2 regions of the Paenibacillus sp. FSL R5-0923 genome follow, and region 2 is predicted to be linked to the other one. Evidence: riboswitches for the same ligand, from Rfam matches in the RefSeq annotation. Region 2 holds a riboswitch; the other holds the start of a gene.
The links. Region 2 has a riboswitch for preQ1 ahead of MKX35_RS28365 (queuosine precursor transporter). Riboswitches for the same ligand answer to the same signal wherever they lie in the genome.
Positions count from the first base shown of each region.

Region 1 (12,434 bases), on a different contig from region 2:
ACGTCTGGACCGGTCTCCTCAACAATGCCCATGGGCTCATGACCAATAACATAGTCATCATGCATACCTGGAATTTCACCGTTAAAAATGTGCAGATCTGAGCCACAAATCGCTGTAGAAGTAATTCGAACGATAATGTCATCCTTTTTCTCAATCTTCGGATCAGCAACCTCTTTAACTTTCACTTTCTTCTTCCCTTGGTAGGTTAATGCTTTCATGCTGTTAAGCCGCTCCTTTGAGTATAGCATAGGATAGAACGATAACGTGTCTTCTATGTTATAACCCATTACCTTATCCTCTTATCCATGAAGAAGCGGAGAATACATCATAAGCGCATAGTTATCCGTTACAGCTTCATCTCCAACTAGGTCGCCGGTACGTGTGAATATTTTTCGACTGATCTTATTGCTACGAATATATCCGCCCCATGGTTCTAGGCTTATCCGATGATCACTTTCGTACACTTCATATTTATAAAGGGACTGCTCATCGCATCTCCATTCCCCATGCAAATGGCTGTCATCCAGCCAGAGCTTTAATTGATATGTTTGATTCGTGTTATTCTTCATTTGAAGATCCAAATAATTATAAGAACAGGTGGCCCCGCTTCCAAATGGCTGTGTACGCTGTTCATCTGGAAATACATCATAGCTGTGCCGATGCCGTTCTGTAACCGTAAGAGGTGTATGCAGTGTCATCCAGTAGATCAGATTGGACAACTGGCACAGTCCCCCGCCGACTCCAGAATGGAAGCCACCATAATGCAGCACCATCCCCTCTAGATACCCTTTTCGCTTACTGGGCTTACCGATGCTTCTCCAATAGGAAAAAGTCTCACCCGGGCGCACCATGAGCCCATCCAGCTTCGTTATCGCCAGACGTAAATTGGTTATTTTATTGTATTGAAGCACCATATCTACATTCCGTAGACTTCTTAATAACGGTGTAGCATGAGTCATCACTTCATTAGATAAAATTTCACTAGTGCGCTGCTTCGCCACCTTGCTGCGGCTAGTGCACCATTTCAAATATCTTTTCCAAATAAAATATCGCTTTCCGGCAAATAGTCTAAGTCGAGAACGCTGAATAGGTTTCATGGCAGCCTGAGGTGTACTCATCTAGAACTGAACCTCGCTTTCAGCTCGTAACTGGGCGAATCTCCCTCCGATTACTGCATTATGATGCTTAACGATCTCACTACTATTCAGTACCCCATTATCAAAGGTGCTATGAGCATCTTGTACGAGAACACTCTTATAACCCATACTGTATGCGCGTCTTATTGTCGTATCTAGGCAGAACTCACTTTGCATCCCACAAATCACCAGATTCGTGATCCCCAGCTTCTGTAGCTCCTCTTGCAGTTCGGTTCGGTGAAAAGCATCCCAAGTAGGCTTCTCCACAATAACTTCACCTTCCTGCGGTGTGATGCGGTGACTGATCTGCCATGTGGGCGTACCTTTTGTATATTCCTCATCTTCGGTGTGTTGAATATAAACTATTGGAGTACCTGCTACCCTAGCTTTGTTCTGAAGGGAAATAATTCTCTCCATTACACCCTCTTCATCGTACAGCTTTTGATCAGGATAGGAGAACATAGCTTCTTGAACATCGATAATTAATAGTGCAGTTGAATTTCCCATTTAGTACCTCCTACAACTTTTATGAAAATCATACCAGATTATGGGACATTCTATCTACCTATTTAAAGGCTTAAATCAATAAAAAAAGGGCATCTGCTGAGCAGACACCCGTTACATTTAAATACTTTTTACTTGCCACGCTTATTATGCCAGATCAATGCATGCAGCTGTGGAAGGACACGTACTCTATTCATATCAGCGTCTACGATTACTTTATTAAACAACCATTCCAGCCTTCCCAAAAGTCGAGCAGAAATGTCGCCTTCTTCAGTGACATCATCATTCCCAGGCTGCAGAAAGAGCTGCACATTGGGATATCGCTGGTGAATGTCTTTTGCATAATCAAAATCCTTATCGTCAAACACTACGACCTTCAAGCTATGCGTAGAACGACCCAGTTTCTCCATTTTACTCATGATGTTATCTAGCATTTCCCAATTCGTCGTCATTCCTGAGCTTGGGGGTTTAGGGCTAATTGTCAGCACATCCACGTCATTGAACCAATCCTGCCATTTACTCCCCTGAGTTTCTATTGCAGCTTGTATCCCTCGCTCATGTAGCAGGTTAATAAAAGTGCCCATCCCGTCACCAATCAAAGCAGGATTTCCGCCTGAAATCGTAACACAGTCGAAATTATCTCCAGCTATAGCTAAAAGTTCATTCATAATTTCATCCGAGGTCATCATTCGAACCTTATCCTTAGCAGTACCATCCCAAGTAAAAGCAGAGTCACACCAGCCACAGCGATAATCGCAGCCATAGGTGCGGACAAACATCGTCTTCACTCCAATTACCGCACCTTCGCCTTGAATAGTCGGACCGAACATTTCAATTACAGGAATCTTACTCACAGTCACAGCCTCCATATAAACGGTAGGATGGCCCTTCATCCGGAACATCTTCAGCCAGCACCTCTGCCCAGGAGGTTGGAGTCTCCCATAGCTTTACCGAGTACAAAGGCAACCCTGCTTGCTTAAGCTTGTAGGCAATATATGAAGACATATTCTCCACTGTGGTGCGGAAAGACAACAAAGCTACTTTGGAGCCCGTATTCGTTAACGTTTCTAACACAGGTTCATTTCCCATAGCAAGAAAAGCGTGATCTAAACGATCTACAAGGCTTTGTTGCACAGTCGTCTTGATATCGCTGAAGTCAATAACAAACCCTTCGTCTGAATGGCCTTCCGTAGCCTCTGGTTTGCCCTTAAGCACTACTTCGAGCTTATAAGTATGTCCGTGCAGATTGCTGCATTTCCCTTTGTGACCAATTAATTGGTGCGCCGCATCAAACGTAAATATTTTGCAGACTGAAACCTCGTTAAGCATTAAGAACCGGCCTCCATTCTCTCCGCCTCATATTGCTCAAGACCACGCTGACGCAACAGACAGGCTGGACAAGTACCGCAGCCACTGCCAATAATACCGTTGTAACAGGTCAATGTGTGTTCGCGAACATAATCAAAATAACCCAGTTCATCTGCCATATTCCATGTTTCTTTTTTATCCAGCCACATCAATGGAGTGTGTATCGCAAACTCATAGTCCATAGATAAATTCAGCGTAACATTCAATGATTTCACAAATACATCACGGCAGTCCGGATACCCGCTAAAGTCCGTTTGGCAGACACCAGTGACGATATGGGAGTAACCCAATTGTTTAGCTAATATTGCGGAAAAAGACAAAAATAACAGATTCCGTCCGTCAACAAATGTACTAGGAAGCTCATCACCTTCGCCAGCAACGATATCAATATCCTGGCGGGTTAGTGCATTTGGTGCCAGCTGATTAAGCAGCCCAAGATCAAGGATATGCTGTTTTACATTAAACTTAGCTGCTATTTCTGTAGCAACTTCGATTTCAGCCGCATGACGCTGATTATAATTAAAGGTAACTACCTGCACTTCCTCAAACTGCTTCAATGCCCAAACCAGGCAAGTGGTGCTATCTTGTCCGCCGCTAAATACGACGAGTGCTTTTTTGTTCATCTTAATCTCTCCTTATCAACTTGTTGGGATTAGCGGTTATCCACTTTTTCCGGATAGAGGTCGTGATTCATTAAGCGGTGCTCCGCCATCGCCTCATACTTCGTACCCGGTCTTCCATAGTTGCAATAAGGATCAATAGATATGCCTCCACGCGGAGTGAACTTGCCCCATACCTCAATATATCGTGGGTCCATCAGTGAGATCAGATCATTCATAATAATGTTGACGCAGTCCTCATGAAAGTCACCGTGGTTACGGAAGCTAAACAGATACAGCTTTAATGATTTAGATTCCACCATTTTCTGTTCAGGAATATACGAAATATACAGTGTGGCAAAATCCGGCTGGCCTGTAACAGGACATAAGCTAGTAAACTCAGGGCAGTTGAATTTAACAAAATAATCACGCCCTGGATGCTTGTTATCAAACACCTCAAGAATAGCTGGATCATAACCAAACTTGTACTGCGTTCCCTGATTACCAAGTAAAGTGACTTCTTGCATTTCCTCTTTCAATCTTCCTTCTGACACGACAAAAAACCCCTCTCTTTTCCTTCGGCCTTGGCCGGTAATGGAAAGAAGAACGAGATTTCGAAAACTTTGCTCCACTAAGAAGAAACGGAAGCAACGTCCGGGTTAAGGACTGCATCCGCTTATAAGATTTAATATACTCTTAGTTTTTTATAGAGGGAGTTCGCGAACCTCTCCTGCACAATCCGTGCAGACTTCTTCTTCATGCATATTGCGTCTTGAACTATACCACGGTAATTTGCTTCTGACAAGTTCTACGCTTTGCCCGTCTTCCAAATCCAGAGCGAAAGCACCACAATCCACAAGAGTAAAAGCAGGCTTTCTAGGAGCAATACTCCTTCTCCATTTAGAATACTGTTCAAATTCTGGACGATTTCAATACTTGGCAGAATAACAAAGATCGGATAGGTCCATTCTGGAAGAGCGACGTACACAGAAGCTACTAAGAAAAAAACAACCATAAATGCGGAGCTGATGGCTGAACCATTTTTGGAGGAACTTACCTTTAAACCAATGATAATTCCAACTTGCACAAAGATAATTCCACCCAATAACATATACAATAAGGAAGGGAGTAAATCCATTGTCAAACCTTGATTTAGTACATAAACAATCATCTGTGATAACAAAGAAAAAACAAGAACAGATCCAGCTTTCGCAGTAATAATCTGGCCTCTGCTTAGCGGAGTAATCAACAGCGCATCATAAGTCTTACTCTCCCGCTCCTCAATTAATCCTGGGCCGGTAATCATGATCCCAACCATCACTTGCGCAAATAATATCCATGTAGAAAGAAGCATGAAGTCCAAACCGCTCTTGTCCACTACAGTAATGATGATTTTAGCCATAAATATAGGCAAAATTATTAGAATTACAGTCGCAGGATTACCCAGTATATCCTTACTTTCATGTTTAAACAGCTTCCATATCTGATAACTCAACTTAGCTCACTTCCCGTCAGGGCAGCGAATACATCTGCCAGCGAAGCTTCTTTGCTGTGCATACTTAGAATTTGATTCGTAGACATTAACTGATAGATATGATCTTTAGTAGCTTCTTCTGCAATCGGCCAGGATTTCATAACCACTTTACCATCCTGCTGATATTTAACTTCAATTTCTGGTTTACCATAAATGGTCTTAAGTCTATGCGGTTCATCGAGTGCCACTAATGCACCAGCGTGCATGATGCCCACTCTATCGCTTAATTCCTCGGCTTCGTACATATCATGCGTCGTTAAGACAATGGTTGTGCCTTCTTCTTGAATTCTCTTGACGTGATTACGTATGAGTGAAGCTGAATTTGGATCTAACCCACTTGTAGGCTCATCTAAAAACAACACTTGAGGCTTATGTAATAATGCTCTGGCGATTAGAACACGCTGCTTCCAGCCTTTGGATAAGCTGCTTACTTTAGCTTTTTCCTTATCTAACAGCTGGAGGGTTTCCATGACTTCATTCACTCGATTTCCTGCTACCCTATACAGATCAGCGAACAGCTCCAGATTATTTCGAATAGAACTACGCATGTATAGGTTCGGAAGCTCGAAAACAACACCAATTTGAGCATGGATTTCTTTTTTATGACGTGAAATATTCATGCCATTAATTAAAATTTCTCCGCTTGTAGACTGAAGAAGCCCTGTCATCATGCGCATCGTTGTAGTCTTCCCTGCACCATTGGGACCTAGAAATCCAAAGACCTCACCTTTCTCCACCGTGAAAGTAATTCGATCAACTGCACACCTCTCCTGATAATATTTTGAGACCTCAGTTAGCTGAATCAATAACACTCCCCCCTTTTTAGAATAGTTAACTTTCTTCTATCCTTATTCTGGTTGTAGAGGATTATCTCTGTTGTTGCTATTCTGTAACATTCGCTATTCCTCAGTACCTTCCTTTGTTCAAATCCGCTCAGATGTGGCAAAAGTAAGGATTCAAATCCTAAGAAAAGGGTAACTTAAACATAATAATCTTCGAGGTAAGGGTGGGATCATCTAATGGAACAAAGTATACAGAAACTTATGGACTGGATTAACAGTCATGTGAATGAAACTATTGTAATTGAAAAGAAAGAGCTTCGTGATCTGGATAAAATTCATTTTAATCTAGAGGCTGTTGAGTTTCGGAGTGCGGAGGATGTTATCGATGATTATCTTGGGAGTGCATTAATATTAAAAGGATTTGGCAGCACTTTAAACGCCGATGGTGAGCTAGTATCGCTACCACACTCCACCTATGACTTAGCTATTGACGGGCTTCGGATTGAGGACATAAGTGATCGCAAGGCTGGAATAACTACTGAGAGAGCTAAATATACCCTTTCAGTGGATTAAGCCATATGTAATGACAGCAAAAGAGCCCACAGTAATCTGTGGGCTCTTTCTAATTAATAGTTACTCTTCCCCAATGATCTCCACTTCAGTTTCAAGCTCCACGCCGAATTTATCCTTCACAGTTGCTCTTACATGGTGAATTAGCCCAATGTAATCGCTGGCGGTTGCATTATCTGCATTTACAATAAACCCTGCATGTTTCTTGGATACCTCAGCACCACCAATTCTTGTTCCCTGCAAGCCACTCTCTTGAATTAACTGACCTGCAAACCGACCTGGAGGACGTTTAAAGACACTACCACAGGAAGGATACTCAAGCGGTTGCTTGGATTCACGCAGATAAGTAAGTTCATCCATTTTCGACTTGATAGCTAATGCATCACCAGAAGTCATAGCAAAATTGGCCTCAAGTACGATGTATTCACCGCTTGCGAACACGCTTTTTCTATAACCCCATTGCAGCTCATCCCCTTGCAGAGTCACTAATTGTCCGCTCTTAGTTATAGCCAGTGCACTATGCAGTACATCTTTAATTTCTCCGCCGTAAGCGCCTGCGTTCATGTATAACGCTCCACCAACCGTTCCTGGAATACCACAGGCGAACTCAAGACCCGTAAGCTCCATATCCAGCGCATATCTGGAAACATCAATAATCTTAGCGCCACACTCCGCATATAAGAGATTGTCTCGAATCCCCACATCCGTTAGTCCTGCCGTTTGCAGAACTATTCCACGCACACCTCCATCACGGATAATCACATTGGAGCCGTTCCCAAGTACCGTAAGGTTTATCCCATTCTGTTCTGCATATGTAACGATCTTTTGAATTTCCTCATAAGTAGCTGGTGCTGCCAAAATATCAGCTTTACCGCCCATTTTGGTATACACGTGATCTTTTAAGTTCTCATGACTCTTCACAATCCCTGCAGTCATTAGCTGCTCTAGGTCATTTTGAATTTTGTCAATATTCATGTTTCATGCTCCTTTAACCATGTATAAATGATGGTCCTTGATCTATTTTTAGTAGTGGTATCATGGATTTGTAGGCAACCACAACTGTAACAACGAACAGGCTCCCTTGTCAATGACGGGAGCCTGTTCGTTGTATGATTTTCAATTATGATTACACAGCTTTGTATGCAGCAAGCTCGTAAGGAAGGCACAGCGGCACACCGGTGCGTGGATCTGGAACAATATCTGCCTCAATTCCAAACACTTCCCGCAGTACATCTGGTGTCATAACTTCAGTAGGTGAGCCTTCACTAACCACAGTACCGGATTTAATAGCTACCATATGCTGTGCATAACGAGTAGCATGATTCAAATCATGCACGACCATGATAATGGTACGGCCTTCTTCCTCATTCAGCTTTTGCAGAAGCTGTAGAACTTCAAGCTGGTGAGCCATATCTAGAAATGTTGTTGGTTCGTCCAGGAATAGAATGTCAGTTTCTTGCGCCAATGCCATAGCGATCCAAGCACGCTGACGTTGTCCTCCAGATAAGCGGTCAATCGGACGGTCATGGAAAGGCTCCATACCTGTAACAGTGATTGCGTTAGAGATAATGCTGCGATCCTCTGCTGTCATTGTGCCAAATCCTTTTTGATGCGGGAAGCGACCATAGCTGACAAGTTCAGAGACCGTTAGTCCGTCTGGAGCCGTTGGGTTTTGCGGTAAGATCGCAAGCTGACGTGCTACCTCTTTCGTTGAAAAGTTATGGATCGATTTGCCGTCCAACATTACACTGCCGCTCTTAGGCTTCATGATCCGGGCCATTGTTTTAAGAATTGTAGATTTACCAGAACCGTTAGCGCCCACTAGTGCGGTTATTTTTCCCGTAGGGATAGTTAAGTTCAACCCTTTAACAATTGTAGCCTCTGCATACCCAATACTTAACTCTTCTGTGTTCAAACGTTCTGACATGTTAACAACTCCTTAAAAGTTTTATGGAGCTATGCTCCTAGAATGAACTACATAGTAAAACTCGCTTCGTACGCATTATGCTTTTGATTTGGCGAGTAAATATAAAAAGTAAGGTGCACCAATGATCGCAACCACGATGCCTGTTGGAACTTCTGCAGGCTGTAACACCCATCTGCCGATAGTATCAGCAGTAATCATAAGAAGCGCCCCTGTCAACGCACTAGCGGGCAATAATACCTGATGACGGGGTCCCACAAGCTTGCGGGCAAGATGTGGTGCAATTAGGCCGACAAAGCCAATTCCTCCACTTACAGCAACGCAGGAGCCGGCAAGCGCAACTGCTGTCACTAGAAGGAGAATACGCTCCTTCTCCACTCGCATTCCAAGTCCTACTGAAGTATGGTCCCCTAGATTCAATACATTAAGAATACGGGCTTTATAGAAGGCGAACGGTAACAGAATCGCTATCCAAGGTAGCAGAGCAAGGACGAATCTCCAATCGCCACCCCATATTTTCCCGGCGATCCAAGTCGCTACAAACTGATAATTATTGGGATCAAGCCGAAGTGCCAACACCAGCTGGCAAGCGTTAATTCCGGCAGCGACTGCAATCCCGATAAGGATCAACCTTGTTGGAGATAGACCATCTGCTTTTCTATAAGCAAGAACATAGATTAAAGCGGCGGTTAAGCTAGCCCCTCCAAGCGCTAAGAGCGGCAAGACAAATACCGGAGCTGCTGTTGTAGCCGGAAAAAACGAGATAAAAATGATTACCGCAAAACCAGCACCCGCACTTATGCCCAGCGTAGCCGGTTCAGCAAGTGCATTTCTTGCGAGACTTTGTAAAATACAGCCTGACACTGCAAAGCCCGCTCCAACCAACAATGAAATTACGATGCGAGGTAATCTGAAATCAAATAAAATAAGCTTTTGCTGATGAGTTCCATCACCCAGCAGTGTATGTAATACCTCCCGTGGGGATAGACGCATAAATCCTGTATTCATACTGACAATAAAAACAACAACGATCAATATGGCAAGGAGTGATAACACTGTAATAGCACGTGTACGGCGTTCATTGTCATTGGGAGAAAGGGTTGTTCTGTGCATTACAGCTCCCCCTTCCGCTTACTCGCTAAGTAAATAAAGAAAGGTACACCGATGATGGCAATTAATGCGCCTAGCGGCGTCTCATAAGGGGCATTTATCATTCTAGCGGCGATATCCGCAAAGATGATCAATAAGCTTCCAAGAACTGCCGAGCAAGGAATGATCCAGCGATAATCTACTCCAACGAAATAACGTGCTACATGTGGAATAATTAGTCCTACAAAAGCAATCGGGCCAACCATTGAGACTGCACTTCCGGCAAGAACTACTACAACAATCATACATGCCAACTGTACTAATCTTGTCCGCTGCCCCAGACCAACTGCAACTTCTCTTCCTAAGCTGAGCAAGGTGACTGACCGCGATAACATCATCGCTGCGATTAATGCCACGAACACCCAAGGGAAGATAATCTTGATCTGAGTCCAGCTTGCCCCACCCATTCCGCCAGCTAACCAGAAGGCTATATCCTGGGATAAGTTAAAAAGAATAGCTATGCCCTGACTAACAGCAACCAGTAGTGCACTAACCGCGGAACCTGCCAGCGTCAAACGTAAAGGGGTAAGGCCATTAAAAGATAGCGACCCGATTCCAAATACGATAAAAGACGCTATAGCAGCACCTATAAAACAAAACAACATAAGTGAAGTGAATGAGATCGAAGGTGCAAAAGCAAAAACTATGGCCAGCGCTACACCTGCTCCCGCATTCAAGCCTAACAGACCTGAATCCGCAAGAGGGTTCCTTGTCATCCCCTGCATGATTGCCCCTGCTACTGCGAAGCAAGCACCGACCAAAGCACCTGCTATCGCGCGTGGAAATCGCAGTTCTCTTATCACCTGATGTTTTTGTAAATCTGGATTGAAATGAAATATTGCTTCCCATACCGTAGCTAGCTTGATATCTGCCGCACCCACTGAGACCGAAAGTGCCAGTCCAAAAGCAATGGCAGCGAGTCCAAACACTAGAATACCCATTGCAGCTGCCGGTCGGGTATGTAGAGCTTTTTGTGTAGCATTTTTATTACGATGTGCGAAATCTGAGGGTGAAACCATGAGTCGTCTCCTTAATCGATAGTTACAATGGTCTATATGATAACAACAATCATTCTCATTATCGCAAAAAAAATTAGGTTGTACAATTGTAGGAGTTATTTTTCAGTAATACAGGAATGGTTTATAAAAAAATGGTGCAGATCTAAGTATCCTAAGATACTTGATCTGCACGCCCTTCCTCACCCAAATGATCAGTCTCAATCATGGTGAATTACGACTCTTTATTTCACAAAACTTTTTAACACATCGTCAATAATTTTGCCACCAGCGTTAGCACCACTGTATAGCCAACTGCTTGTTGAGCTCATTTCATGTACATTACCAGCTTTTACAGCCGGGATTCCTTTCCAAATTGCACTGTCCAGAATCTCCGAACCCTCAGTCTTATCACTATTTACAAGGATAATATGATCTGCTGTCAGCTCAGAAAGCTTCTCTAGCGAAATTGGATTCCAAGTAGCTCTTGTACCAACAGGAATTTCTGTTACTAAGTTAGGCAGCTTTACACCAAGGTCTGTATATAATACAGCACCACTGCTGCGGGTTTCGTCTACAATATAGAAGTTCTTTTGTACCAACCATAAAATCGCCACGGACTCATCTCCAATAGCTCCTTTAAGCTTTTCTTTCGCTGCAGCCGCCTTGTCTTCATAATCTTTAATGGCTTTCTCTGCTTCAGGTGTCTTGTTCAGAATTTCACCAATCTTGAGTAGCGATTTACGCCAATCTTGATTTAGCTTATCCCCAATCACATAAGTCGGTGCAATCTTATTCAGTTGGTCATAGATACCATTCTGTACAGATGACTCCGATGGGATGAGGATAAGATCCGGAGCGAAGCTGGTTACTGCCTCGAGCGGAAGATCGTAGCTGATCGTAGGAACATCCTTCAATTCAGTGGACAGATAATCTTGAATACCATTAGTCACGGACCATTGCGCTACTGGAGTCACACCTAGAGTTACCAAAGCATCCTCCAAATAAGAACCCAGTACACGCCCAGGATTAGCTGGAATCGTTACTTCATGTCCCATTGCATCCGTTAACGTCTTAGCAGCTGCAGGAGCTTCTGTAGCTTCAGCAGTAGGTGCCGTCGCTTTGTCTGTTCCTGCGTTTGAAGCGTTACCGGGATTATTATTACCGCAAGCGGATAAGAATAGCACCATCACCATTAATCCGATCATCGTTAATTTCATGCTTCCAAATCTTATTCTGTTAAACAAAAACATTAAATACCCTCCTAGTGTGTACATCCTATGTTATTCAAAGGTGTTGACTACCTCAGTCTCACTTTTAAATGATATTGATTCTCATTCTCTATGTCAACATATAAATTTTAAATTTTGTGGATTTGTAATAATTTCCTTCTTAAAAATACAAAAAAAGGCTATATTCCGAACGTTCCGGATATAGCCTCTCCTTAATGATCCATTATTTATTCAAATGATATGGGACAGTCGCAACTACAACATCTTTTGAATTCATTAGATACGAACGGATTAAAAAGCTGGTCTGATTATGAAGTACAGCTTGCCACCAATGCTTAGTTATAAACTGTGGAATCAGAATCGTGATATGATCCGTCGCTGCGGTCTTCCACTCCACTGTATCAATAAATTTCACTAACGGACGAATAATACTGCGATATCTGGAACGAAGTACAATCAGGCGTACACCCGGATTCCATTCCTCCCACCGTTGCTCCATTTTTTGAATGTCCTCTTCATCAAAGCCAACATACACGGCTACAACATTATCCGTTAGAGACTTGGCATAGCTGATGGAATGTAGTACAGCACGTGTTACACCCGCAACAGGAACAACAACCGTACTGCCTTTAATCAAAGGT
Region 1 is NZ_JBBPAT010000001.1:3,944,294-3,956,727, reverse strand. Features, by position in the region: gene MKX35_RS17760 (zinc-dependent alcohol dehydrogenase) at 1-218, opposite strand, end outside; gene MKX35_RS17755 (VanW family protein) at 300-1,118, opposite strand; gene MKX35_RS17750 (cysteine hydrolase family protein) at 1,119-1,643, opposite strand; gene queE (7-carboxy-7-deazaguanine synthase QueE) at 1,772-2,494, opposite strand; gene MKX35_RS17740 (6-pyruvoyl trahydropterin synthase family protein) at 2,487-2,969, opposite strand; gene queC (7-cyano-7-deazaguanine synthase QueC) at 2,969-3,631, opposite strand; gene queF (preQ(1) synthase) at 3,661-4,134, opposite strand; PreQ1 riboswitch class I at 4,298-4,341, opposite strand; gene MKX35_RS17725 (ABC transporter permease) at 4,416-5,102, opposite strand; gene MKX35_RS17720 (ABC transporter ATP-binding protein) at 5,099-5,947, opposite strand; gene MKX35_RS17715 (hypothetical protein) at 6,161-6,496, shown strand; gene murB (UDP-N-acetylmuramate dehydrogenase) at 6,557-7,468, opposite strand; gene MKX35_RS17705 (ABC transporter ATP-binding protein) at 7,620-8,420, opposite strand; gene MKX35_RS17700 (FecCD family ABC transporter permease) at 8,496-9,530, opposite strand; gene MKX35_RS17695 (FecCD family ABC transporter permease) at 9,530-10,585, opposite strand; gene MKX35_RS17690 (ABC transporter substrate-binding protein) at 10,807-11,814, opposite strand; gene MKX35_RS17685 (APC family permease) at 12,017-12,434, opposite strand, start outside.
Region 1: it holds a riboswitch for preQ1, as region 2 does, so the genes downstream of both, queF (preQ(1) synthase) here and MKX35_RS28365 (queuosine precursor transporter) in region 2, are expected to answer to the same signal.

Region 2 (12,434 bases):
CTTTCAGTACATTTCTGAAGCGAAATCCGAATGGTTCTTTCTAATGGGTTTACAAGCTGCGAATTGGTCGACCTCTGCCATTATGGTCACGCTAAGAGACGAGAATGTTTACAACGATCTTGGACAAATCGATGTGCCCACATTAATTATTCATGGAATTCATGATAAGGTCGTTCCGTTTACCCAAGCTCAGGAAACAAATAAACTGATTAAAAATTCGCAATTAGTTCCATTCCAATACAGCGGCCATTGCCCTTTTTTGGAGGAGCGTGATAGATTCAACCAACTATTATCTTCTTTTGCATAACGCCTCGGATTAGCCGCACCATCGCTCCCAATAATATAGTCCGATAATGCCCGATGATTGAGCAAACCTGCCCGTTAGCTTAATAAAGCAGCGTCAATCTAATACCTAGCTTTCAGTTCATTAATTCATCTTTTGGATACAACTGCTCTGCTGACATCTTCACGCCTGCATTCCCCACATCCCGCGAATCGACTCTGCCTCTTTGACTATCCTGCCGACTAGTTCCGAGACCGTAGGGGTATCATGGATCAACCCTGTCACTTGGCCTGCCCAGCCGATGCCCTCTTCTTTGACATCATCATAAATCCAGCGCTTATTGGCTGCACCGCTAATATATTCTTTTAAGGCTTCATAAGTCGGAGTCACACGCTCAATTTCGAGAATCTTATCTATGTACTCACTACGTAGCACTCGCGCGGGCGCTCCGATAGAGCGTTTGATTACGACTGTATCTGACTCAGAGCTTTCTACTAGGGCTTTTTTATAAGAAGCAGCCGCATGAACACATTCAACCGTAGCAACGAATCGTGTGCCCATTTCAATTCCCTCAGCCCCCAGTGCATGGGCCGCCATCCATCCGCGGCCATCCCCGATCCCGCCTGAAGCAATCACAGGAATATCAACCGCATCAACTACTTGAGGAACGAGCACCATAGTCCCTACATCATCACGTCCCAAGTGGCCTCCTCCCTCCTGCCCAACAACAATAACCGCAGAAGCGCCTAATTGTTCAGCTTTTTGGGCTTGTCTGCGTGAAGAGACGAGCACGAGCGTTTTAATATCAGTCTGCTGTAGCATCTCCAGTATAGGGGCCGGATTCCCACCGGTGAGACTCACCACGGGAACCTTCTCGTCGATGGCGACCTGCACCCGATCTTCATAACCAATACCATGCACACCGATGGCAAAATTAACGCCAAAAGGCTTGTCCGTCAAAGTACGTACCCGTTCTATTTCTGAACGTAAAGCCTCTGCGCTCGGAAGACTCATCGCTGTGACCTGACCCAATCCACCAGCATTCGAAACGGCAGCTGCGAGGTCTGCATAACCTAAATAAGCAAGCCCACCTTGAATAATAGGATACTCTATGTGTAATAACTCCGTAATACGGGTGTTCCATTTCATCTTCATCTACACCTTTCCTATCTTTAACCACAGCAGAATCACAGCAAATAAAAGAGCAATTCCCCCTGCCAGATAATCCATTTTCTGAAATTGCAATACCCTATAAGAAGTTCTTCCTTTACCATTTCCATAAGCACGCGCATCAATCGCATAGCTCAGCTGTTCAGCACGTTGAATCGTCGTGAAGAGCAAAGGAATAATGATCGGGACATAAGCAAATATCCGTTTAGGCAGTGATAATGCTGTAAGGTCATAACCTCTAGCCTTTTGTGCGAGCAGAATACGATCCAGCTCCTCCTTGATGGTAGGAATAAACCGGATCGCAATCACTATCATTAAGGAGAATTGTTCTACGGGTACCCCCATTTTGGATAGAGGTGCAAGTAGCTTTTCAAGACCATATGCTAAGTTTAGCGGTTTAGTCGTTAACGTTAATACTGAGGCTAATAAGATGAGCAATATAATACGCCAAACAAAACGTAATCCTGTTCGCAGTCCCTCTTCAGTTACCTCAATAAAGGACCACGACCAGAGGATCGTTCCTTTGGTGAACACAGCATTATACAGAAGGGTAAACAGCAAAACAAATAATAACGGCCGCAGCCCCCGCCAGAAGAAATGAATAGGAACCTTCGACAGCAGCAAAATTCCGAATACAAAAACAGTTGCAACTGCATAGCTAAGCCATGTTCCAAGCATCAGAAAGCTAAGCATGAGAATCACGATACTAACAAGCTTTATACGAGGATCTAAACGATGGAAAATCGAATGCGTCTCCACATATTGACCCACTATTACGGAATCAGCCATGTTGACGCCCCCTCGAATGCCAAATTGGCTGAACAGCATCGAAGATATCCTGCTCTTTACAGCTAGCAACCTCTATTTTTTGGCCAGATAGTTCCTCTACTAGCTTCAAAAGCTGTACGGGTTCAGGCATGGACAAGCCCAGCTCCACCAATAATTCTTCCTTTTCCATAAATAGTGTTCTGGGGTCAAAATGTCCTTCTAGCTGACCTTTATGGAAAACCAAAACCTCATCCGAGTACTCAGCAACATCCTCCATCTGATGCGAAACGAAGAGAATGGTGCGCTGATTTTGTTGCTGCCAAGTCTTCAGTAGCTTCAGCAAAGATACTTGGCTAGCTGGATCTAGCCCCGCTGTCGGTTCATCCAAAATTAGCAGCTTCGGATTCGTCATCAGCACGGAGGCAATGGCCACACGGCGCTTTTCTCCACCGCTTAATTGGAATGGATTTAAGGGGAGAATGCCCTCTGACAGACCCACTTGCGGTAAAATCCTTTCAATCGCCTCCGTGATTTGCTGGCGTGAAGCACCCTGCAGATTCAGAGCAAAAGAAAGCTCCTTTTGCACAGTAGTTTCGAATAGCTGATGCTCCGGATATTGAAAAACAAAGCCCAGCTCCGGGAGCACCTTTAATTGTCCTTTGGCATCTCTGGGAGCAGGCTGCTGATCAATCCAATATTCTCCTTTTACGGTGGGAATCAAGCCCTTCAGCACTTTGACAAAGGTAGACTTTCCTGCACCCGTGGGACCGATAATCGAAATCCATTTACCCGCAGTTATGGTGCAGTTTATATTGTGCAAAGCCATATGATCAGCATAGTTTACACTTAAATTATCTAATTGGTAGACCATTGTGATCGAATTATCCCCTTCCAATCGGCTGTTGGCGGCACTTCTGAATGGAGCAATGCATGTACACGCACGGCAAAAGGCAGTTGTAATTGATAGTCCGCAACAGGCATCGTTTCAAAAAAAGCCAGTGGAGCACCATCATACTCAAGTCGCCCTTGATGCAGGAGTAATAATCGTTCTGCTGAAAGCACTTCCTCCATATGGTGAGTGATCTGAATAATGGTCAGACCTTGACGATGCAGCTCTTGCATAATGGCAAGCACCTGCTGCCTTCCCTGAGGATCAAGCATAGAGGTGGCTTCGTCAAAAATAATGACTTGCGGGCGCATTGCCAATATAGCCGCAATAGCGACACGTTGCTTCTGACCTCCAGAGAGCTGATGTGGCATAGCGTCCAGGTAATCCTCCATATGAACAGCCTGCAAGGCATGCTCCAATCGACTGCGCATTTCCTCCCTTGGCACACGAACGTTCTCCAAACCAAAAAGCACCTCATCCATAACGGTTGTGGTGATAAATTGATCCTCTGGATTCTGAAAAACAAAGCCAATTTGCTGATGAATATCTGCAAGATCAGCTGGCTTTGTGGTGTCTAGGCCCTTAAACTGTACAGCCCCTTTTCGCGGTAGCAGCAGTCCGTCCATGAGCTTTGCAATGGTGGATTTGCCAGAGCCATTCGCGCCAACAATCGCCACAAACTCTCCTGCTTCTATCGTAAAGCTGATATCCTCTAGGACAGGCTGACCCTTTTTATAATAAAAATGAACTTGATCGAAGGTAAGCATTTATTCACTCCCCTTTTGACGATGCCAAGTAGCGAAAAATGCCCCAATGCTGTTCTCGGAAAATGCAGGTGCAGGCTTCTCCCATTTCGTCACTTTTGATCCATTCACAGCAAAGATTTCACCGGTTAAATCCGCGTCAGACTCACTCAATAATGCAGTCACAAAGGAAGCAATATCCTCCGGGCCACCTATTCGCCAAAAGTCTGGGAACGGTTCATTACGACTGGCATGTTTCGCTTTCAAATGATCAATGACAGGTCTGGTCATATCTGTTAAAGCGGCTGGCGAAATCGCATTGACTCTAATTTGATCACGTTTAAGCTCCGCTGCTAGTGTCCACGTCATTCCAAGTATTCCAGCTTTGGCTGCACTATAATTCACCTGACCCACAGAACCTGTTAGTCCAGCCGTAGAGGTCATCAACAGGATATCGCCACCTGTCTGGCGCATATATGGAAGTACGCGTTGAATGCTATAGTAGGTGCCATTTAGATGTACATCCAACACAGCCTTCCACTCTTCATCCGTCATCCGTAGACATTTCTGATCCTGCAAATTCCCAGCGTTAGCTATCAATACCTCAATACGGCCATACCGTGTAATAACCTCATCCACCATTGCAGTGACCGCAACTGGATCTGCTACATTAGCAGAGTATCCTGATGCCTCACCACCCGCCTGACGAATCTCGTGGACAACCTCATCGATTAAGACTTGTTTTGTACCATTTACAACCACTACATAACCGGACTTGCCGAGCTGCACGGCAATACTACGCCCGATCCCTCTGGTTGCTCCAGTAATTAAGGCTACTTTGTTCATCACTACACCTCTTTCACTGAAAAAGCTCCCGAAGCAATAACATCGCCTGCTTCTGTTGTAAGGGTCACTTTAACCAGGCAGTCATCCTCCGAAAAATCAAAAATCACGACATTATCGACCTCTATAGGCTTATGAAATTTCATATCATATTGAGTGATCCACTGTGCCTGATGCTCCTCGATATATAAGGATTGGGCTAATCCCATTAGATACATCCCATGCGCAATGGGCCGCTTAAATCCAGCCTCAGTTGCAGCATCCTCATCTAGATGAATAGCGGCCAGATCTTGGGAAGCTGCTGCATATTGCCGGATAGCCTCAGCAGTTATGCATTTTCTCATCATGATCATCACCTACCCGAATTAACACCGTTTCGGCAGTGACTATAAGCTCGCCTTCACATTTACAAACCAGCGTATGTGTGTAAAAGGTCAGCTTGCCCTGCCGGCCATCTTTTTGCACCTTGCTCGTTAATGCTAATTCACAATCTAATGTCATCCCTGCCGTAATCGGAGCTTGATATGAGAATTTCTGAGTGCCGTGAAGCAAGGGCTCTCCCTTGCTAAGCCAAGGAATATCGAAGGCCTGCCAAAAAATAATAGGCATCGTAGAAGGAGCAATCAGATTGCCATTAGTCGTCTGCACGGGTGCCTCAATACTCTGTGCGTAATCCGTTATCCACTCAGCAGTCATAAGAATCTGATGTCGGACGCTGTTCATTCCGTAACCTCCACAAGCGTAGCCAGCCCTAACCCGCCGCCAATGCCCAAAGTGGCAAGTCCCCTTTTATAAGGCGTATGCTGCATTTCAGCACATAAACGCGTCATTAAAATAGCTCCGGACGCCCCATATGGATGACCGATAGCTAATGCGCCTCCCCCAAGATTGACCTTTTCTTGTGGGATCTGAAGCTCATTCAGTGAGGCTAGAACTTGTGAAGCAAAGGCTTCATTAAACTCTACGATATCTAAATCGGCTATGGTCAGCTGTTGACGCTGTAACACCTTTTGTACAGCTGGAACTGGCCCCATACCTAAATAATTTGGATCCACACCTGCCGCTTGCGCATCCACTACACGCAGGATAGGCTTAAGCTTGAGTTGCCGACATTTCTCACGGGACATCATTAATAGAAGCGCCGCACCATCATTAATAGGACAGGCATTTCCAGCGGTGACGGTACCTTTTTCTTCAAAGATTGAAGGCAGCTTTCGCAGCTTGTCCAGGCTCGTATTAGCCCTTGGACATTCGTCGGTGTTCACCCACTCCCCCTCAACCAGAAGAGGTACAATCTCCTGCTGAAACCTACCAGTTTGCTGAGCATGAACGGCCTTCTGATGGCTTTTAAAGGCATATTGATCCTGCTCTTCTCGCGAAATCCCATACTTCCGCGCTACATTTTCCGCAGCAATTCCCATATCCGGATCACCGTAAGCGCTAGGTGTAAAATGAGCACGGGTATATAGCTGCGGAACCCCCATCAAGGTTTGGGGCTTAGCCATTTTCCAAGGGGCACGACTCGTGCTCTCAACACCGCCCGCTAAATAAATCTCACCTGCGCCACTTTGAATAAGCCGTGCTGCTATGTTAATGGCCTCTAGCCCAGAACCGCACTGCCGATCCACAGTAACGCCCGGAACCGAAACAGGCAGTCCCGCTTCAAGCGCAGCTACCCGGGCAATATTTCCACCCGGACCGACCACATTTCCAATAATCACATCATCGATCATATCGACGGGCAGGTTCGTCTCTGCCACAATATGCTGAATAAGCGGCGCCAGTAATGCTTCCGGCTCAAATGTACTTAATAAGCCGCCCATCCTGCCAATTGGTGTACGTTTTGCCATAACAATTACTGCTTCTATCATACCATCGCTCTTTTCACATAGTCTTTCATCGCTTGCCGGGCAATTTTGCCACTGCTTGTATAGATAAACTCATCAACTGTCAGCAGCTGCTTCGGCGCTTTGTAACTTGCTAAATACTGGCGACAATAATTCTTTATTTCGTCTATAGATAAATGCTTTTCACCATTCCATTTCACGAGGACTGCCAGCTGTTCTCCCCAATAATCGTCAGGGACGCCAAGCACCATTACTTCTTGTATTTCCGGAAGATGCTCCAGTACTCGCTCTATTTCCTCTGGATAAACGTTCAGCCCACCTGAGATGATTCTATTTTTCAAGCGACCCGCCAGATATAAATAACCAGCTTCATCCTGATAAACATAATCCTCCAACACAAGCCATCCCTCTCGAAAAGCTGCTGCGGTCTCCTTCGGCAATTGATGGTAGCCTAGAAATATCATATCACTTCGCACATATAACTGCCCAATCTCCCCCGTAGGGACTTCACGGAACTCTTCATCACGAATGGAAATTTGCACTCCGGGATAGGGCTTGCCTACAGAGTTCGGATTATGCTCTTCCAGAACATCCAAATAACTAATATAACTCGCTTCTGAGGAACCATAGGATTCATAGAGACGCGCTCCAGCGAACACTTCTATGCCCCTTTTTTTGGACAACTCCGACCACTTTGCACCTGAGCTAATAATCGCATCAATCTGCGTCTGCCCAGGAACAGCCTGCTGCATCATGGATTCAAGCATTGTCGGTACAACAAACAACACCACACCCGGAATCTGCCTGCACAGCTCTAACACCTGTGTGGAGCTAAATTTTTGCGTAATATGAAAGTTTGCTCCACCATACAGACTCTGCATTACAGCGAACAAGGACAGCGAATGCACAAACGGACCCGGTGCTAAAACATCACTCATAGAGTTCAATTCAAAGGCAGCACTCGATACCTCAAAGCTCTTTAACCACGATAAATGGGTACGCATATATCCTTTGGGGAGCCCCGTTGTGCCTGAAGTAAAGCCGATAAATAATAACTCATTCGTCTCATCCAATTCAGCTTCTGGCTTCAGAGCCTTCAACCACTGATCATAGGAACCTGTTCGTTCATTTGAAAAAGTCAGCGTTGGGATGGCTTGGTCCTTGAAGACCAAATTCTTTGCAGCTTCCGGCTCGGCAAAAATCATTGTCGGCTGGCACTGCTCTATAATAACCCGCAGTTCATTTGCACTCCACTTGGGATCTAAAGGAATGGGAACACAACCTGCATAAATAGCCCCCAAGAAAACCTCGACAAATTCAATGCGATTCGTAGATAAAATAGCGATTTTGTCATGCTTAAGGCCCTTTTTCTGTAGACCATTGGCAATTCTCCGCAGCGCTTGCACTAATGTTGCATAGGTATGAGTTGCTTGGTCATGGGTTAAGGCAATGCTGTCGGGCTGGTCTGCTGCATGACGCAGTATAGGAACTACTAGATTCATCCTTCACCACACCTATTCGTAATTTCTGTGACTACCGATTATGTACACTCTCTTCGCTCGGGATACAATTAGAATGGCTACGATAGCTTATTTTAGCTTTATATTAATTTTATGTACATATTTATATGGAACGAGATTGAGCCCTCTTACGACTAAAAAAATCAAACAGCGCGCATCGATTATGATCGGTACGCGCTGGCTGTATTGTTGTTTATTCCTTCTTATGAGCGGATGATGGTATTCCATCTTCAGCAAAAGTAAAAGTTCGGGCGATATATAAGATAGGTGTGCTTACTGCGGTTAGTAAGAATTTCGCTAGATACGTTGTAAGCAAAATTTCAAACCACACACTCCAGTTATACAACCCAGCAAATGCAATGGTACAGAAGATTAGTGTATCCACAAAGGAGCTAACCATCGTACTGCCGTTGGAACGAATCCACAACTGACTTGAGGTGCTGTAATATTTGCGAATCCAGGAGTACAACCGAACGTCTAGGAACTGACTAATGAAGTAAGCAGTTAGACTACCCAACGCTAGTCGAGGCATCAGACCAAAGATCGTCTCCAAAGAAGACTGAGCAATATCGGTCTCTTGCGGCTTAAATACTAGTACCATTTGCATAATGACTGTCGTCATAAGCAAGGTGAAGAAGCCAAACCAAACCGCTTTACGTGCTTCTGCTCTTCCATACTTCTCATTAAGCAAATCGCTGGTCATATACAAAGTGACATACATCGTATTTCCGAGTGTCATCACGATATCAAATGGCATAGCAATCGTCTTAGCTACCTGAATGTTTGCAATTACAGTAGCGATACCTACCCAGGCATACATTCCACTTTTGCCGAACAGGCGGTAACAGAGTAGAAAAAAAGCAAAATTGACAATAACAAATAAAACTCCCCACATCAAATTAAACATATTGCTTAAACTCCTCCTAGTTTTGTTTACGCGGGATGGTTACGAACCGCGGCTTACATTAAGTTTTGGAACAAAACATTAATACTCTATCACACTGTCGTCAAACAATCCATAAAAATAAACAATTTATGAAATGGGTATTTATACCCATTTTTATTAACTAAAAATAAAAGTGTCAGTAATAATTCATCTTTTTCAGAAAAATATGCTATATAAACTAAAACTTTCACTATTCATCCAGAGGTTAATTCTATAGAATAGTATCAAACACTTCATTCCCGATCCATTTAGTTGATATATTACATAACTATGGAATATATTGCAGGTTGCCAGTCAATAGCAGTCGGTAGGGATATAAAGAAATGGGGCTTCGCTGCCCATAAAAAGGGGGAGAACAATATGTTTCGTTTCAAGCAGTCGATCAGTCGCAGATTTACGCGTTTATTATTTGTAGTTCTATTACTCACGTCTCTTTTGTTAAGTACCAGCTTCTACTTTATATCCACCAGTATTTTCAACAGCTATGTCATGCCACAAATCAATCAAATTCTAACTGCAGCTGCTCAGGACGTATATAAGAATATAAATACAATGCATGCTCAGCAAGCACTAAAGAAGAACGAACAAGCAGCCACCAATCTTGAATTCTATTTCCAGGATAAGAGAAAGCAGCATGGGGTTGAGACTATTTTTCTACTCAATCTAAAAGGCAAGGAAGCTGAGGTTCTGTCTGTAGATCATGATGCAAAATTAAAGCCGGAGGAAATTGTTAAAGTATCCTCTGCAATGCAGCAAGCTCTTAAAGGAAAGAGTGGACTAAGCGATACATACAAGGACTCGCATGGTGTACATAAGTCAGCTTATATCGGAATTCCCGGAAGTACGATGGTTATCGGAATAAGCAGTGATGTAAGCTTTATTCAAGAAAAAACAGACAGTATTCTGTGGACTAGTGCCGGGATCACTCTGCTAACGCTGATCATAGGCTCAACTGGTGCCTGGTTTATGAGCATGCGGATTACTCGTCCTATCTCAAAGCTTGCAGCTTACAGTGCCCGTCTTGCAGAGGGAGATTTCACAGAGGAATTAACGGTTAAAGGCAGTGATGAGGTAGCTCAACTGTCCAGAAGTTTCCAAGCAATGACCCTGCGCCTAAAAGAAATGATTGGACATGTACTCGTCACCTCAAATACTGTGGTCACCGATTCCAATTCTTTAAGGGAACGTGTTGAGGTCCTAAATGAAATGGCAGACCACTCTAGTACATCTGTTGTAGAAATTGGCAAAGGTAGTACGACCATCGCGAGCAGCGCTCTAGATAATTCAAAAGCTATGGAAGAAATCAATTTCGGCATTCAGCATATTGCTTCAGCAGCCACCGAAGTCACTGAGCAGATCAGCGAAGCTTCCGCTGAAGCGATTGGCGGTAATGAGATTGCCCAAAGTGCCGTTCTGCAAATGCGCCATGTTGAACGTGCCTCCCTGCAGTCGCTGGAGCAATTACAAGTTATGAATGAACGTTCAGTAATGATCGGAGAAGTCGTTCATAGTATTACTGAAATTACGAAGCAAATCCAAATGCTGTCGCTCAATGCTTCGATCGAAGCAGCACGTGCAGGAGAACATGGACGCGGCTTTGCCGTGGTTGCCGGAGAAGTACGCAAGCTTTCCGAACAATCCCGTAATGCGAATGAGCAGATTCGTGATTTCCTACTCGGACTTCAGGAAGATATGAATCGCTCCGTTACTGAGATGAACCATGTGAATTCTGAGGTAGCCTCCGGGGTAGGCAAGGTGGCAGAAGCGGGCGATGCCTTCAATCACCTTCTGATTCTGATCCAAAGCATCAATCAGAATATTCAATCCGTATCTGCGGCGACGCAGCAAATCTCAGCAAGTACAGAAGAAGTTAGTGCTTCCGTTGAGGAAACCGCACAAATCACTTCAAGATCCCAAGAAAGTGCGGACACACTATCCGAGAACTCCGAGCGCCAACGTATAGAGCTTGAAGGACATGCAGTAACCGTGCAGCATCTATATGAGCAGGCTAAGAAGCTTCAGGAAGCTGTGCAACAATTTAAGATCTAAAGCTTAGGCTTAAATAAAAACAACCCGTTCACACGAAAGTGTTGAACGGGTTGTTTTGTTAGTGTCTCGGCGCCCAAAGAATGACCGAAACGCCGATCACACAAATAACAGCACCAACCCAGTCATATACATCGGGTGTTTTCTTGTCTACTAGCCAGCCCCATAACACAGCGAGCACGATAAACACCCCGCCGTAGGCTGCGTACACTCTTCCGAAGGACGGAAACTTCTGCAACGTAGGGATGATGCCATAGCTTATCAGAATCAAAGAACCTACCAAACCGTACCAGAGAGGTCTTGATTCTCTTAGCCATAACCATACTAAGTATCCGCCTCCGATCTCAGCAAGGCCGGCAATTACAAATAGTAGAATGGCAGCAACCATGTCATCCCTCTTTCCTATTAAACTCTAAAAATATCACTATGTGGACCTGCAAGCATCCGGGCCACCAAACAACTGGAACCACAGGCATCAAAAGAGGATAAAACCAGATTGAGCCAGCTGGCTACTATGCGTCACCCGCAGGAGCCACTCACATGAAATTGTGCTGGAGCAGCACTAATACTAGTAGGAGCATAGCCTCTAGCAGCTCATTCAGCGCGCCATACACATCGCCGGTGAGCCCGCCGAGCCGGCTGCTAATCCGCCGCGCAGCAACGGTGCCGCTGGCCAAGGCCGCAGCTGGCAGCAGTAACGCTGCCGCCAGATGCAGCGGCCACGCGGCTAAGCCAGCGCCGAGCGCCAGAGGCGCACCGGCTGCGGCTAGCGAGAGCAGCGCGGCTATCGCCAGCGCGCGCCGCTCATGCGAGGGAGCGAGGCCGGCGAAGCTCGCGGCCAGCCCCTCGTTCCCGCGGGCAATGGGATAACGCACCATTGCCCGCACCATATACCAGCGGCTCCAGATCGCTGGCAGCAAGAGCAGTGGCAGCTCGTAATAGGCGTAGCCTTCGATTAATGCTGCCACTAAAGAGGCCTTTAACAGCAAGAGCAGCACGCAGGCGAGCACACCCATCGCACCCACACGGCTGTCCTTCATAATCTCCAGGATCCGTTCCCTTGGTCGGTAGCTTAGCAGACCATCGGCGCTGTCCATCCAACCATCGAGATGCATGCCGCCAGTAAGTCCTACCCATAAGATGAGGGTAATAACAGCTGCTGGCCAAGCCGGTAAAATCCAACCCGTCAAAGCTGCCCCAGCAGCTACGCACAGTCCGATAGCTGCACCCACCACAGGATAGAACAGCACACTTCGGCGCAGCAGCTCAGGAGAAAATCCAGGGTCACTCTTTACAGGAAACCGGGACAAAAACTGAAAGGCAGCCGCGGCAGCATCCCTGCGCTCCCTCATAAACGATACTCCCTGCTCTTGAGTTCA
Region 2 is NZ_JBBPAT010000002.1:703,469-715,902, reverse strand. Features, by position in the region: gene MKX35_RS28415 (alpha/beta fold hydrolase) at 1-307, shown strand, start outside; gene MKX35_RS28410 (NAD(P)H-dependent flavin oxidoreductase) at 467-1,432, opposite strand; gene MKX35_RS28405 (energy-coupling factor transporter transmembrane component T family protein) at 1,439-2,242, opposite strand; gene MKX35_RS28400 (ATP-binding cassette domain-containing protein) at 2,235-3,092, opposite strand; gene MKX35_RS28395 (energy-coupling factor transporter ATPase) at 3,077-3,877, opposite strand; gene MKX35_RS28390 (SDR family NAD(P)-dependent oxidoreductase) at 3,878-4,699, opposite strand; gene MKX35_RS28385 (MaoC family dehydratase) at 4,702-5,043, opposite strand; gene MKX35_RS28380 (FAS1-like dehydratase domain-containing protein) at 5,018-5,419, opposite strand; gene MKX35_RS28375 (thiolase family protein) at 5,416-6,567, opposite strand; gene MKX35_RS28370 (AMP-binding protein) at 6,564-8,045, opposite strand; gene MKX35_RS28365 (queuosine precursor transporter) at 8,257-8,970, opposite strand; PreQ1 riboswitch class I at 8,981-9,026, opposite strand; gene MKX35_RS28360 (methyl-accepting chemotaxis protein) at 9,370-11,058, shown strand; gene MKX35_RS28355 (YnfA family protein) at 11,117-11,443, opposite strand; gene cobS (adenosylcobinamide-GDP ribazoletransferase) at 11,592-12,407, opposite strand; gene cobU (bifunctional adenosylcobinamide kinase/adenosylcobinamide-phosphate guanylyltransferase) at 12,404-12,434, opposite strand, start outside.